Regions from separate parts of the Lysinibacillus sp. fkY74-1 genome, predicted to be linked through region 2. Evidence: predicted binding sites of a transcription regulator. Region 2 holds the regulator's gene; the other holds the start of a gene.
What was found. The regulator NrdR, encoded in region 2, represses ribonucleotide reductase genes. The targets are predictions, from matches to a motif close to AACACNATATATNGTGTT.

Region 1 (8,058 bases), 460 kb from region 2:
AACGTAGTTCGAAATCATCATCGTTTTCAACAGCTTCCATAAATTCTTTAGTTAATGTTACGGATATGTTTGCACCCGTTAAAAACTCTGGATTGTGAACGGTATATGTGCCACCATCACGTAGTTTATTTTCAGCCTCTCGAATAATGGCTGTATCGAATCCACCTAAACCTTCAATGCTTTTATAGTTTACAATGCCTTGATACATAGCTTCTTCTTGCATAGAAAGCGGCTTGAAGTTTAATTTTTCTTTGGCTAGACGAATGATTGTTTCATCCGTTGTATTTTCAATTAGGTAACGAAGAATACGTGGGTTTTGCATTTTAGAAATAATAAACTCCACAATATCAGGATGCCAATCTGCAAGCATAATCATTTGTGCTCCACGACGTGAGCCACCTTGCTCTACAAGATGTGTCAATTTAGCAATATCATCTAACCAAGAAACAGAACCAGATGATTTGCCGTTTACACCACGTGCCAGTGTGTTGCGTGGACGTAATGTAGAGCCATTTGTTCCTACTCCACCACCACGGCTCATAATTTCCATTACTTGCTTACGATGATCACTAATACCTTCACGTGAATCAGCAACAAAAGGCATTACGTAGCAGTTAAAGAATGTTACATCTGTTTCAGACCCTGCTCCGTATATCACTCGTCCTGCAGGAATGAATTTTAAGGACACTAATTGATCATAAAATTTTTCAAACCATTCTTGACGTTTTTCTGGCGTTTTTTCAACAATTGCAAGTCCTGTTGCATTTCGTTTAGCGATTTGTTCATAAAAAATCTCAAGAGGCTTCTCTAGCACGTCAATTGAACGCGTAATCACACCCGTTTCTTGCTCTTTTGGATCGTCTAAAGCGCTACGATAATCTTCCTCAATCAAAATATCTGCTGTTTTTGTAGTCATGTCCAGCTTTTGAATGGTCCCTAAACCACGTGCAGGGAATTTTGGATCAGCTTTGACCGTTAAAACAACAAAGTCACCAGCTTTCAGTGTTTTCTTTTCTGTGTCTTTAAACGAGTAGCGATCGATCATGACAAGTCTAGATACACCTTTGTGCGTGATGTGCATATCAGGCGTTACAGGGTGTACCTGCGGGAATTGTTCGATATCTTTGTTTAACTGTTCAAATTGATTGTTTACATCGGGTTGATGATTTGTGAGTACCATCGTTTTGCCTCCCTTACAAAATAAATACACAATATCATGTGTTGTTAAACACTACATATTGTGTATATGTCTTTAAAAAAGATACTATATATAGATTTTCAATTCAACTCTTGCTTTTTTCAATAGAATCGGAACTACTTGTAATAGCAAGGATTGAAAGCTTAAAAATATTTTTTTATACCATTTTTTACTTTTTGAAGTTCCACTCATCACATGCATATTTTTTTTCTTCTAATGCACGGACATATTCTAACTGCTCCTCAGAAAGTGTAAATGGTTTTAATTCAATTTGCAACGATTTTGCAAATCCATCTCGAAAAGCTGTCACACATTGTTCAACTGTCACAGGCTCATCCACAAGACTGTTAATCGCTACTGCTTTCTCCGGTAATTTTCTGCGCATACGATCCTTCGCTTCTTCACTCGAAAAATTAAAGACCGATAATAGCTTCTCTTGATCTAAATCTAATAAAATGGCACCATGCTGCAATATAACGCCTTTTTGACGTGTTTGCGCACTTCCAGCTATTTTTTTCCCTTCGACTACCAGCTCGTACCAGCTTGGAGCATCAAAGCATACAGCACTTTTTGGACTCTTTAAGTCTGCTCTTTTTTCCTCTGTATCCGGGACACTAAAATAGGCATCCATTCCTAAGTTGTGGAAACCTTGCAAGATTCCCTCACTTAGCACACGGTACGCCTCTGTCACGGACTCTGGCATATCGGGATAGCTTTCTGTTACGATGACACTATATGTAAGCTCATGCTCATGCAGCACAGCTCGTCCACCAGTAGGTCGACGTACAAAGCCTAAGCCTTGTTCTCGTACAGCGTCTAAATTTATATCCTTTTTGGCCTGCTGAAAATAACCAATTGATAGTGTTGCTGGTTCCCACTCATAAAAACGAATGACTGGTGGAATTAACCCCTCACTATGCCAATCAAGTAATGCTTCATCTAGTGCCATATTAAAAGACGGACTACATTTCCCTGAATTTAAAAAATACCAAGTTGTCATTTGTTCATCTCCTACAATTTATAAAAGTACCTCAGGCCTCACCTGTGGTTCAACCTTAACGAAGATTACGTTACCGTTCAAGTTGTTGCTTTTGAAGCGAGATAGACGAATTCGCCACAATCTAGTTAATTTTATCAAACTCATTGGACTATCGCTAGCGCATCTTTTATAATAATAAAGAAGATAGAAAGGGGTAAGAAAATCTTGGACATACTTATCACAATCGGTGTCGTTTTAGTAGTCATAATTGCATACATCGGTATTAATGCACTACGACTCAAAAAAGCTGTAACCAACTTAACACAAGAACAATTTATTGAAGGCTATCGTAAAGCACAGCTAATCGATGTTCGTGAACAAAAAGAATTTGATGCTGGTCACATTCTTGGAGCACGAAACGTTCCTTCCACAACACTACGTCAACGTTATAAAGAAATTCGCCCAGATTTACCAGTATATTTATACTGTCAAAATACAGGCCGTAGCTCACGTGCTGCACTATTTCTTAAAAAACGTGGGTACAACCAAATTTACCAACTTCAAGGCGGTTTCAAAACTTGGACAGGTAAAATAAAAACCAAAAAATATTAATATTTCCCTAAAAAAGTCGTCTCAAAGAACTAGGAGACGACTTCTTTTTATACAAAAAATTCAGAGTTTCTACTATATTATATCTATTGCAAAATTTTAAGTGTCTATTTATGGTGCTTGTTCATACTATGCCATCCGCTTCCTCGTCCCACCTTATTTGAACCTACTTTGAAGGTCTTCATCATTCTTCCCAGAAGCCTTTCAAATTTATTCATTTTCACATAATAGGAGAAATTTTGTATGTCCAAAAATACTAATTTTCGTTAGTATTTTTCATGTATGCACTGCATTCTTCTATTTTTCTGAAAATAATATAAATTTATAGTTGAATAATTGGAATAGCACTGCTAGGATATATAATATCTTAAAATAATATTAAGTATAAAAATTAATTAGCTATGAATGCTATGGATCAAACTATAGCAGGAGCAGTTCTGGAGAGAGCGCATTTGCGTCGCCGAAGGGTTCACTATCTCAGGCAAAAGGACAGAGGAGTAATAACAGCTTTTTTAAGCGATGCCACACAAAGATTAAGATGATTTGATGAAGCATCCGTGGTCAAATGGTATTTGTTATTCTGACGTTTTTCCGAGACTAGTGTCACAACTAGTCTCTTTTTATTTTTCCAGTCATCATTTTTTATGCATCTTTGGGGGGATTAACGTGGAACAGCAACAATTAAAACGTGAATTAAAAAATCGTCATGTGCAGCTTATTGCCATTGGTGGAACAATAGGAACCGGTTTATTTCTAGGCTCCGGGAAAGCCATTGCGTTAGCAGGGCCTTCCATCATTCTTGCCTATTTAATTGTCGGAACGGCACTCTTTTTTGTTATGCGTGCATTGGGCGAACTATTATTATCGAATTCAGGATATACATCATTTACGGATTTTGCCTCCGAATACATAGGACCATGGGCAGGATATGTAACAGGCTGGACATACTGGTTCTGTTGGATCATGACAGCGATGGCAGATATTATTGCTGTAGGTGTCTATACACAGTATTGGTTTAATATTCCCCAATGGGTTCCCGCTATCGGTTGTTTAGTATTATTGCTACTACTGAATTTATTGACGGTCAAACTATTTGGGGAGTTAGAATTTTGGTTTGCAATCATTAAAGTGATTACCATTGTGGCACTCATTATCCTTGGGCTTATTATGTTAGTGACAGGCTTTCAAACAAGCTCTGGAACAGTTTCAGTAGATAATCTTTGGGTTCACGGCGGCCTGTTTCCAAATGGCGTATATGGCTTTTTAATGGCCTTTCAGATGGTCGTTTTCGCTTTCGTCGGTGTGGAATTAGTAGGCGTATCAGCAGCCGAGACTGCAAACCCACAAAAAAACATTCCTTCGGCTATTAATAAAATACCGTTTCGAATTTTACTCTTTTATGTAGGGGCACTGTTTGTCATCCTATGTATCAACCCATGGTATGAAATGTCTGCCGCAAGCAGCCCATTTGTCCAAGTATTTACGTTAGCAGGTATTCCAATTGCTGCAGGTATTATTAATTTTGTCGTGCTTACTTCAGCCGCATCTGCTGGTAATAGTGGTTTATTTTCAACAAGTCGCATGCTCTTTAATCTTGGTAAAAATAAACAAGCATCACCTGCTTTTGCTAAGCTCAATAAAAATAGTGTTCCCAGTAACGCGCTAGTTATTTCCGCAATTGTTGTCTCTGTGGGGGCGCTGTTAAGTAAGCTAATGCCAGAGAATGCCTTTAGTATCGTTACGACTATTAGTGCGATTTGCTTCATATGGGTGTGGAGTATTATCATCATTTCTCACATTATCTATAAACGGAAAAATCGTGCCCTTCATGAGGCCTCAAGCTTTAAAGCACCGCTGACACCTTTTATCAACTATGTAGTGCTTGCGTTTTTTACTTTTCTATTAATTGTGATGTTTATTTCCGAGGCAACACGTACAGCTCTGCTACTAACACCTATTTGGTTTATTGCCTTATTTATTCTATATAAAATGAAAAAAAGATGACTTCAGACTAAGCTCTGAAGTCATCTTCTACTTTTTAAAAAATGGTCATATCCCATTCTGTCGCTAAATGTTTCAGTAATTGGACACCTGCGACACTATTCCCGATTGGATCGATGGCTGGTCCATAAATACCTATCCCGCAGCCAGCAGGAAAGGGTGAATCTAGTCCTGCATGGCCAGGCACAGCTGTAAGAATGGCACCGGAGACACCACTTTTAGCAGGAAGTCCAATAAATGCTGCAAATTTTCCTGAAGCATTGTACATACCGCATGTCACCATTAAAGCCTTTGCTAATTTCGCCACTTGTTTAGGAAATAATTTTTTCTTTAATAGCGGATGATAGCCATCATTGGCAATAACTAAACCAATCATCGCTAAATCGGATACATTGACTTCAATCGCACATTGCTTTAAGTAAACCTCAAGAGCCGCTTCTACTGGGCAGTCTAAGAAACCAGAATCCTTGAGGTAGTAGGCTAGTGCTCGATTACGGTTCGCTGTTTGCCACTCTGATTGAAACACTTCCTCATTAATACTTAAAGGTTTGCCTATGATTTGCTCTAAAAAATGCAGGATTTTGTCAATCTTCTCTTGTGGTGAATTTCCCATCATCATAGAGGAAACAGTAATCGCCCCAGCATTAATCATTGGATTAAAGGGCTTTCCTGGTTGATGACTTTCTAAACGAATAATGGAGTTGAATGTATCCCCTGTCGGCTCAACATCTACCCTTTCTAATACATATGGCAATCCTCTGTCCATACAGGCCAATATAAAGGTGATTACTTTAGAAACACTCTGAAGCGTAAATAGTTCAGTCGTATCCCCAGCTTTCATTTCGTGCCCTTCAGTTCCGATAATAGCTATAGCTAATTGATTCGGGTCTTTTTTAGCTAATGCAGGGATATAGTTAGCGCACTGTCCTTCTTTAGCAGCAGAGCGAAACTGTGTTACCCATTGTGCCACAAGCTGATCGTGACTAGGTTGTGTTGTCATTACTGTGGACTCCTTTCAAAATGTGCAAAAACAGAGTCTTCATAGTTCTCCTATGAAGACTCTATCCATATTTTTGCTATTCTTTTATAGCTTTGGAGGCATTGTCCCCTCCGGAATTAACGATTTATACGTCTCCCCATCAAGACGTTCTTGCCATTCCTTTTTAGCTTCTTCAATTAGTACTGGATTAGCCAATAACTCAATCGCTGTACACGCCATAATTTTAGCAGCTTGTAGCATACCTTTATGGGCGATTGGCGTGACACCTTGAGAAACAACTTGCCAAGTATGCAATGGTGTTCCTAATGCCATACATACTGTTGTACATTGAACAGTTGGCACATTCCAGCTGACATCTCCCACATCAGTAGAGCCACCCATAATAAATTCAGGGAGTATACGAGGAATATGATCAGCAATAACTTTTCCTTGTAATTGTTGTACATCACCTTTATGTAGACCGACCAATGATGAGGCTTGTACTTCAGGAGAAAACGTATGGAAAATAGCCTGAGCATACTGTTCATCTTCTATTGTATAGTCTGGCATGCCAATTTCAAGTATTTGTTGATACATGACATCATAAAGTGTCTTATTTGTTATTAAATTAGAAGCAGCACCTTCGAAATCAATTTCTAGGGAAGTGCCTGTCATAAGCGTTGCACCCTTCGCAATATTTTCAACGCGCTGATAGATTTCTTGCACTTGTTGCTTTTTAGGTGCTCGCACTAAGTAGGTAACTTCGGCATATGGTTGAACAACATTCGGAGATGAACCACCAGAGTTTGTAATAGCATAATGCACTCGTGCTTCTGGAATGATATGCTCTCGTAAGTAGTTTACCCCAACGTTCATAAGCTCAACAGCATCTAAAGCACTTCTTCCAAGATGAGGAGCAGCTGCTGCATGAGCACTTTTACCTGTAAACTTAAATGTAACGGCATAGTTTGCAAGAGAGCTACAAGTCATCACCGTTGAAAAAGTACCAGGATGCCAGGAAATGGCGATATCTACATCATCGAATAAGCCAGCTTTCGCCATATAAGCTTTACCAGATCCATTTTCTTCGGCAGGGCAACCGTAGAAACGGATGGTTGCAGATTGCTGATGTTGCTCTAAATAATCCTTTACTGCAACAGCTGCTGCAAATGCTCCTGTTCCTAACAAATTATGGCCACAGCCATGACCGCTTCCGCCATTCTCTAGAGGCTCATGATTGGTAACACCACCCTTTTGGCTCAAGCCTGGGAGTGCGTCGTATTCCCCTAAAAAGGCGATAACTGGCTTTCCTGAGCCAAATGTTCCGACCAGCGCCGTATCAAGACCAGCCACGCCAACCTCAGCTTGAAAACCCTCTTTTTCTAGTGCCTCTTTCATATATTGCATCGATTGTTTCTCTTGAAAATGAAGCTCCGGTACTGCCCAAATCGCATCGCTTAAGGCCACACTCGCTTCCTTCTTTGCCTCAATCAATGTAGAAATTTTCTCTTGAAATCTCATAATTGTCCCTCCAATTTGTTCTTTATGCTTTCAATAATGCTCCCTTTTGATCGTTTAGCGTCACAAGCGACACAATACAAATGAGTGCGAATCCAATCAGCATCCAAAAGGCTGCATCAAAGGAACCATTAAAGGCATCGACCATAAAACCAATAGCCATGGGCGTAACAAACCCCGCTAGCTGTCCGCCTGTATTCGCAATCCCCATCGCTGAGCCTGTTATAGACGAAGGCAATTTCTTTAAAACGATTACGGGTAGTAGCGTGATGACAAATGCGATAAAAATAGAAACAACTGTTTGATAGCCAATAAATAATGTCACCGTTTTCGCAGTAAACATTAAATACAGTAAAATACCGATCACTGCACAGGAAATGGAGCCTAACACCTTTTCCATTCCTTTTGGAAGCTTATCGATGATATAGCCACTACCATACACCCCAATAATTGTTGTAATGGCAGGAATCGTTTGTGCCCAACCAATGGACATTAAATCTAGTCCACGATTTTTTTGAAGATACGTTGGAATCCACGATACTAATCCCCAGTTCACCGCATAAATACAGAAATAAGCAATAATCAAATTCCACATCAGCGGTGTTTTCAATAGTTCTTTAAAGCTTACTTTGACTGTCGGACTACCTGTCTCAGCAGCATCTGCTGTTTCAGCTTTTGGTAGCTGAATGTATTTCCAATATAAATAAGCAATAATGGCTCCAATAGCCCCGATAATGATAAACATCATACGCCAGCCAATTGTTCCTAATAAAT
Region 2 (8,058 bases):
AATTTACCTGAACCCGTTTTTTTGAAACGTTTCGCAGCTCCACGGTGAGTTTTCATTTTTGGCATGTCGAATTCCTCCTAAACTGTTCGTCTAATATTATTTCTCGTTCTTTGGTTGAAGAACTAAGAACATGCTTCGGCCTTCCATCTTCGGTTTTTGTTCTACCGTTGATACTTCAGCACAAGCTTCAGCAAAACGATCTAACACACGTTGACCAATATCTTTGTGTGTAATCGCACGACCTTTGAAACGTAGGCTACATTTTACTTTATCGCCTTTTTCAAGGAATTTAATCGCATTACGTAGCTTCGTTTGGAAATCATGTTCATCGATTGTCGGGCTCAGACGAACCTCTTTCATTACGATGACTTTTTGATTTTTACGAATTTCACGGTCTTTCTTTTGCTGTTCAAACTTAAATTTACCATAGTCCATGATACGAGCGACTGGCGGCTTGGCTTGAGGGGCCACAAGGACAAGATCCAAGTTTACACGAGCGGCGATTTCTAGCGCTTCATTACGTGTCTTTACACCAAGCTGGTCACCATTGTGATCGATTAATCGAAGTTCACGTGCGCGAATGCCTTCGTTTACATACATGTCTTTGCTAATAGTAATCCACCTCCAAGTAGTTGTCGCGAATACATGGTTTGGGCAAAGCCTTGCCCGGTTGAACGGTACATCCTCTTGTCATGTCCATAAAAAAAGGACGGACATTTTGAAGATGTCCGCCCGCTATATGTGCATGCGCAAGTCTACGCAAAACAATTCAACGTGTCATACCTGTTCACAGCCTTTAAAGCGTTGTATCAGGTGAGAAGCGGGCAGCCTCTACTTCAACCACAAACTTTGTATTCATTAACCTTAATTATATTAGCATGTATATGATAAGCTGTCAAATACTAATTTTCTTATCATTTCTAGATTGACCTACTATTAAATAATTTATACAACAGCAAGATTCATTTTATACAAAAAACCTCACTTATGCAAGTGAGGTTTTTTAAGAAAGATTATTTTGTAATTTCTGCTTTTATAGCTGCTAGGAAATTCTCAAAGCTAATTGTTTCGGAATCTTTTGAGCCATAGCGACGAACATTAACACCATTAGCTTCAACTTCTTTATCACCAATGACAAGCATATACGGAATCTTTTTCATTTGTGCTTCACGAATTTTATAGCCTAATTTCTCTTCACGATCATCCATTTCCACACGTAAGCCCGCTGCTGTTAATTGCTCTTCGATTTGTTTTGCATAATCGAAGTGTGCTTCATTCGATACTGGAATGACTTCTACTTGGACAGGAGCTAACCAAGTTGGGAATGCACCTTTATATTCTTCAATTAAGAAGGCAACGAAACGCTCCATTGTTGATACAACGCCACGGTGAATAACGACTGGACGATGTGGTTTGCCATCCTCCCCAACGTAGCTTAGGTCGAAACGTTCTGGTAATAAGAAGTCTAGCTGAACTGTTGATAAAGTTTCTTCTTTACCAATCGCTGTTTTTACTTGCACATCCAGTTTAGGACCATAGAATGCTGCTTCACCCTCAGCCTCGAAGTAATCTAAGCCAAGCTCATCCATTGCTTCTTTTAACATACTTTGTGCTTTTTCCCACATAGCATCATCATTAAAGTATTTTTCAGTATCAGCAGGGTCGCGATATGATAAACGGAATGAATAATCATTTAAATCGAAATCTTTATACACCTCTAAGATTAACTGCACGACTTTTTGGAATTCTGCTTTAATTTGGTCTGGACGAACAAAGATATGTGCATCATTTAAAGTCATCCCACGTACGCGCTGCAGGCCAGAAACTGCTCCCGACATTTCATAGCGGTGCATTGTTCCAAGCTCAGCAATACGTAATGGTAAGCTACGATAAGAATGCATGCTATTTTTGTAAACCATCATATGGTGAGGACAGTTCATTGGACGCATAATTAATGTCTCATTGTCCATTTCCATTGGTGGGAAAATAGAATCTTGGTAATGATCCCAGTGACCTGAAGTTTGATAAAGCTCTTTTGAACCTAATACAGGTGTATAAACATGCTTATATCCAAGAGATAATTCTTTATCGACAATATAACGCTCAATAACACGACGAATTGTTGCACCATTTGGTAACCAAAGTGGTAAACCTTGGCCGACCTTTTGAGAAGTTGTAAATAGCTCTAATTCCTTCCCGATTTTACGGTGATCACGTTCTTTTGCTTCTTCTAGCATTTGTAGGTGATGTTTTAATTCTTCTTTTTTGAAGAACGCTGTACCATAAATACGTTGTAGCATTTTGTTATCAGAGTTCCCTCTCCAATAGGCACCTGCTAATGATAGCAGCTTGAATTCGCGAAGTTTACCAGTAGATGGTACGTGAATACCACGGCAAAGATCGAAAAATTCCCCTTGATAATAAATGGACACTTGCTCATCTGCAGGGATTGCCTCTAGTAATTCTAATTTATATTCATCGCCAATTTCTTCATACATTGCTTGTGCTTCCGCACGACTTACATTTTTACGTTCTACCTCTAGATTTTCAGCAATAATTTTTTTCATTTCCTTTTCAATTGCTGGTAAATCCTCGGCAGTGATGGGTGTAGGAGAATCAATATCGTAGTAGAATCCACCATCAATGACAGGACCAATACCAAGCTTTACATCTGGGAATAAACGTTTAATTGCCTGTGCTGTTAAATGAGCTGTTGAGTGACGTAAAATCTCAAGTGCTTCTTCATCATCTTGTGTAATAATGGCAATTGTAGCATCTTCTTCGATTGGTGTTTTTAAATCTACCAATACACCATTAATTTTACCTGCATAAGCTTTTTTTCGTAAGCCAGGGCTAATTGATAAGGCTACGTCATCTGTTGATGTACCTTTTACAAATTCCTTTACAGCGCCATCTGGGAAAGTTAATTTAATCATTTCTGACATATTCTTTGCACTCCTTTGTTAAGTTGAATACATAATGATTGATTGTAGACTAATAAAGTGATTCAGCTGCCTATATGAGCGCTCTCCACAATTGGTCTAAGCGAAGTCTCCACATCTAAAATAATAAAAAAAGCCCCGTCCCTCACAAAAGGGACGAAGCGTATGCTCGTGGTTCCACCCTTCTTCCTTCCGACTTATCAAGTCAGACGAAGCTCAAGGCTAGCTAACGGGCTAGGGACCGGCGAAAGATTATCCCTTTCGCTGCTCAGCAGGTAGTAAATGATGCGTTCAAACTAGGAAGCTTTCAGCCGTTGACTTCCCTCTCTAGAAGCTGATACACAAAATTCATGTCCTCATCAATGCATATTGATATTTAGTATATGAGTCAGTATACGCTCGATTGTCGAAAAATGCAACTACCAATGTTACATCCTACGGTTATTGCCACGCATTTCAATTGGCTCTGTCAAGGCTTTAATACGCTCCATTATACGGCCTGCCTTAACAACCTCAATATCACCTTTTTGTGATTGAGCTAAATGGTGCTCTAATTCTCCATAATTAAAATTTGATGTAATAAACGTTGGCAATTGTTCCGCCATACGATAATGGAAAATAGTCCCTAAAATTTCATCCCGTGTCCAGGCGGTCATTGTTTCTGCACCTAAATCATCGAGCATTAAAACAGGTGCCTTTTTAATATAATCTATTTTTTCATTCAATGTATTATCGCCAATAGCATTTTTCATTTCCCGTAAAAATTCTGGCACGAAGACAACCACTGAACGTATTTTAATAGACGCTAGCTCATTGGCGATTGCACCAAGCACAAAAGACTTCCCCACGCCGAATTTACCGTATAAGTAAAAACCCTTTGATGGTAAATGACCTGATTCTTTTGTCGCTTTTACAAATTGTGCTGCTTTTTGGGCAATCATCACCCGAGACTCATCATCGATACTTAAATCTTGAATAGTTGCTTGAAGCACATCTTTTGGCATATGCATACTTGCAATCATATTCGCGACATCCCGACGCTCTTCTTCCCTGATCTTTTGCTCACAGCGTACATAATCAATTTCAACTGTATTCCGAACTACCCTTAGAGTAGGGAGGAAGCCTTTTAAATAGTTTGTACAATGTTCTGTGTTATCACAACCACAACATTCCGTAGATTGACTAATAAATTCATGCAGCTTAGGTAAATTTCGTTCGATATTATCATAGCTTAATTCATCTGCATGACGTGCAAGAAATTCCTGTACTCGGGGATTATCTAAAATTTCACGTCGCATAGCTTCATAGCGTTCTTGAAACGAGGGTACATTAATAGCTCGTTTTAATGGTCCATTTATTGGTTCGATTGTTGTTCACCTTCTTTACTATTCACTTTTCCCTAGCATTTCTAATATTTTTTGACGTTCTTTTTCAAAATCTATCGTGCTAGAAGTACTTTCCTCTTGTTTCTCATCACGTTTATAAAACCACTCAGGGACTTTTTCTTCTCGTTGATGTCCTGAACGTCCCTTAACACGCTGACTCGTTTTAGTGGTCGTTTGAGGTTTATTTTTCCAAGTTGTATATTTATCATGCTCTTGGCGTGCAAGTTCCATTGCTTCTTTAGCGGTTTGAATATTTTTACGAACCCAATGATCCGCAATCGTTTCCACATATTTTTTAGGTAACTTCATATCCGTTGTTAACATAACATACTCTAGCAAAGCATTGACTACCCCAACCGGCATGCCATGCTGTACAATCAAGCTTTCCGCAAGTTGTACAGAGGTTTGCAAAGGTTCTTTTCCATTATTAATGTCACGTAACACTTGAATAGGAGCTGTAGTCTCTAAATAGTGTTGTAGCTCCTGATCCTTCGTTTTTTGTCCCGTTTCTTCTAATGGCAACTGTTCGCTAACTCTCGCTATTTTTGGCGGCTCTTTTGACACAGTTAACTTATAGAAATCAGCAGCTGCCTTGCGTAAGCGCTCTTGAGAAATTCCTAAATCATCGTCTAAAGCAAGAATCACCACTTTTTGCATATCGAGCGCTGTTAAATGATATAAAAATGCTAGCTTTGCGATAGCCTCACGAACTTCTAATGTCAGTAAACTAGACGGTACCAATTGCTCGGATAACCCTGCTTGTAACAAATCGAAGTCAAATTGCTCCAAATAAAAAGGATACACCCTTTGTTGTTTATCCTTACGATTCGTATCCACTTGTAAATCTGATGGAATATTGGAATGAACGGGCTTATAGACATCTATAAAGGCACGAGATACATCCTTTAACTCCGCGTCCCTTACAGGGGATATAAAACGTTGACGCAAATTACGATATGCCTGCTCTCCAATTTTGCTAAATAAAAACATCGACAACAACGGGTCTTTCATAAAGCTTTCTGCATCTAATGGACGCTGTAGCTCATATAAAAAACTCCGCTCACCAGCATTTTCTTTTTTCCATGTACGTAGTAAACCAATCGCTTCAAGGGCTATTCGTGCCTCAAACACTTTACCAATGGGCAGACCAAGCACATTCATTAAATAATAATGTGTCATTTGCTGCTTTGGTATCTGCTCTGCTTCAGCCCATAAAGTTAAGTATAGGCTGATGGGGTCTGAGCCCGTTAACGGTTGATAGAATAATGTTACTAATTGACGCTCTTGAGTAGAAAATGCATGAGGTAGACGAATGTCAAAAGGATCGCCAGGCTGCAATTCCTTATATAAATGAATCAACGTCATTCATCCTCTCTATTTTCTATGATTTCTGCTCCGTTTGACGTTGAATAATATCTTTAATCTCCTCGATAAAGACATTGATATCTTTAAACTGTCGGTAGACCGATGCAAAACGGACATACGCCACCTCATCAATTTTGGCTAAGCGATCCATGACCAATTCACCGACATCTTCTGAGCGTACCTCCGAATTTCCAATACGACGAAGATCTTTTTCAATTGATAGGACAAGTTGCTCCAGTATATCAAGCGCAACTGGGCGTTTCTCACAGGCACGAATAAGGCCACGAAGTACCTTTTCACGGCTAAATTCCTCTCGTGAACCTTCCTTTTTCACTACAACTAATGGGGTCTCTTCAATTTTTTCAAACGTTGTAAAACGGAAGCCACATGACTCACATTCACGACGTCTACGAATTTCTTTGTTATCATCTACTGGCCTCGAATCCACAACACGCGTTCCGTTAAATTGGCAAGATGGACATCTCATATAATTACTCTCCTGGTTTACAACAATTTAATATTTCTATTATAACAAATTTCCTACATATAAGAAAAGTGCATTCCCGTAGTGAGCTCATGATAAACCTAAAGCACTTAAAGTACAAGGAAAGTTTTTTTAAAAAAGCACATTGAAACCCGTTAGATTTCAATGTGCTCAAGATAAAAATATTATTATGCGTTAACTGTTTCTAATGCATTAGCTACTTTTTTCACTAGGTCCACAACACGCGCAGAGTAACCCCATTCATTGTCATACCAAGCAAGTACTTTCACTTTACGGTTACCTAATACCATTGTGGAAAGCCCATCAACTGTTGATGAGTAAGTCGTTGTGTTGTAATCAGAAGATACTAGTGGTTCAACTGAGAAATTTAAAATACCTTTCATTGGACCTTCTGTTGCAGCTTTTACAAAAGCTGCATTAACAGCATCAACTGTTACATCTGTATTTAAATCTACTACAAGGTCCACTAAAGAAACATTTGGTGTTGGAACGCGAAGTGCCATACCATGAATTTTACCTTCTAATTCAGGTAGAACTAATTTTAATGCTTTGGCAGCACCTGTAGATGTAGGAATAATTGATTGTGCGCACCCACGTGCACGACGTAAATCTTTATGTGGATTATCTAAGTTCTTTTGATCGTTTGTATAAGCATGAACAGTTGTCATCAAACCATTTTCAATACCAAATGTATCATTTAATACTTTTGCTACTGGTGCTAAGCAGTTTGTTGTACAAGAAGCGTTTGAAATTACATCATGTTTAGCAATATCAAGTTTGTCATCATTAACACCTAAAACAATTGTTACATCTTCGTTTTTACCAGGTGCTGTTAAGATAACTTTTTTCGCGCCAGCCTCTAAGTGCATTGCTGCTTTGTCACGTTCATTAAATTTACCTGTAGCTTCTATAACGATATCAACACCCATTGTAGCCCAAGGTAATTTTAATGGGTCGCGTTCGCTAATAATTTGAACTCGTTTGCCATTTACAACTAAAGCATCGCCTGCTGGTTCTACTGTACCTTCAAATGTTCCGTGATTTGTGTCATACTTAATCAAATGTGCTAACGTTTCTGCTGGATAGCTAGCGTTAATAGCAACAATATTTAAATTTTCTTGTACGATCGCTTGGCGGAAAACCATACGTCCGATACGTCCGAAACCATTAATAGCAATTGATACTGTCATTTAAAAATCCTCCTGTGAGTACATACTCAGATTAATTATATACTTTATGGTGATTAGTATAACACAATTTTAAAAAAGATGAACATTATATACTCATATTATTAAAGTTCTTATTTTCTGAAAAATTATCTCTTATTATGGCATTCACCCATAAAAAAATGTGTAGCAAGATGTACTTGCTACACATTTTTAGTCTGAAGCCATTTAAATTACACCCCAGAAAGCTAGAATTTTCTTTAATTGTTCCTCTGTATTTTCCAGATTCTCATTATTATAAATGACTGCATGAGCTCCCTTTTCTTTCACAGACATAGGCAACTGTGAATGCATGCGCGCCAAGGCATCCTCTTTTGTTAAATGATTGCGTTCCATTAAACGTCGAAGCTGAACCTCTTCACTTACCGACACTACAATGATACGCTCTACAAAATGCTGAAGCTTACTTTCAAATAACAGGGGAATATCCATGACAACATGTTCATGACCGCCCTCTAAATAGGCATCCCGTTGACGTAGCATTTCCTTTCTAATGGCCGGATGCATAATATCATTTAAAATTTTTCGTTTGGCTGGCTCATGAAAAATAATATTTCCAAGCATTGTCCGATTCAAATTGCCATCCTCTAGTAAAATATCTTGGCCGAAGTTTTCTGCAATAAATGCCAATGTCT

Region 1: the regulator NrdR is predicted to act here: its motif matches at 1,228-1,245, upstream of ACE1MS_RS14355 (vitamin B12-dependent ribonucleotide reductase).

The regions. Positions count from the first base shown of each region.
Region 1 is NZ_CP170173.1:2,926,480-2,934,537, forward strand. Features, by position in the region: gene ACE1MS_RS14355 (vitamin B12-dependent ribonucleotide reductase) at 1-1,180, opposite strand, end outside; gene ACE1MS_RS14360 (lipoate--protein ligase family protein) at 1,368-2,198, opposite strand; gene ACE1MS_RS14365 (rhodanese-like domain-containing protein) at 2,403-2,789, shown strand; glycine riboswitch at 3,214-3,289, shown strand; gene ACE1MS_RS14370 (amino acid permease) at 3,453-4,790, shown strand; gene ACE1MS_RS14375 (glutaminase) at 4,825-5,787, opposite strand; gene ACE1MS_RS14380 (M20 family metallopeptidase) at 5,872-7,287, opposite strand; gene ACE1MS_RS14385 (MFS transporter) at 7,310-8,058, opposite strand, start outside.
Region 2 is NZ_CP170173.1:3,386,806-3,394,863, forward strand. Features, by position in the region: gene rpmI (50S ribosomal protein L35) at 1-65, opposite strand, end outside; gene infC (translation initiation factor IF-3) at 97-600, opposite strand; gene thrS (threonine--tRNA ligase) at 1,014-2,945, opposite strand; gene dnaI (primosomal protein DnaI) at 3,371-4,300, opposite strand; gene ACE1MS_RS16670 (replication initiation and membrane attachment family protein) at 4,328-5,692, opposite strand; gene nrdR (transcriptional regulator NrdR) at 5,709-6,179, opposite strand; gene ACE1MS_RS16680 (glyceraldehyde-3-phosphate dehydrogenase) at 6,365-7,387, opposite strand; gene coaE (dephospho-CoA kinase) at 7,592-8,058, opposite strand, start outside.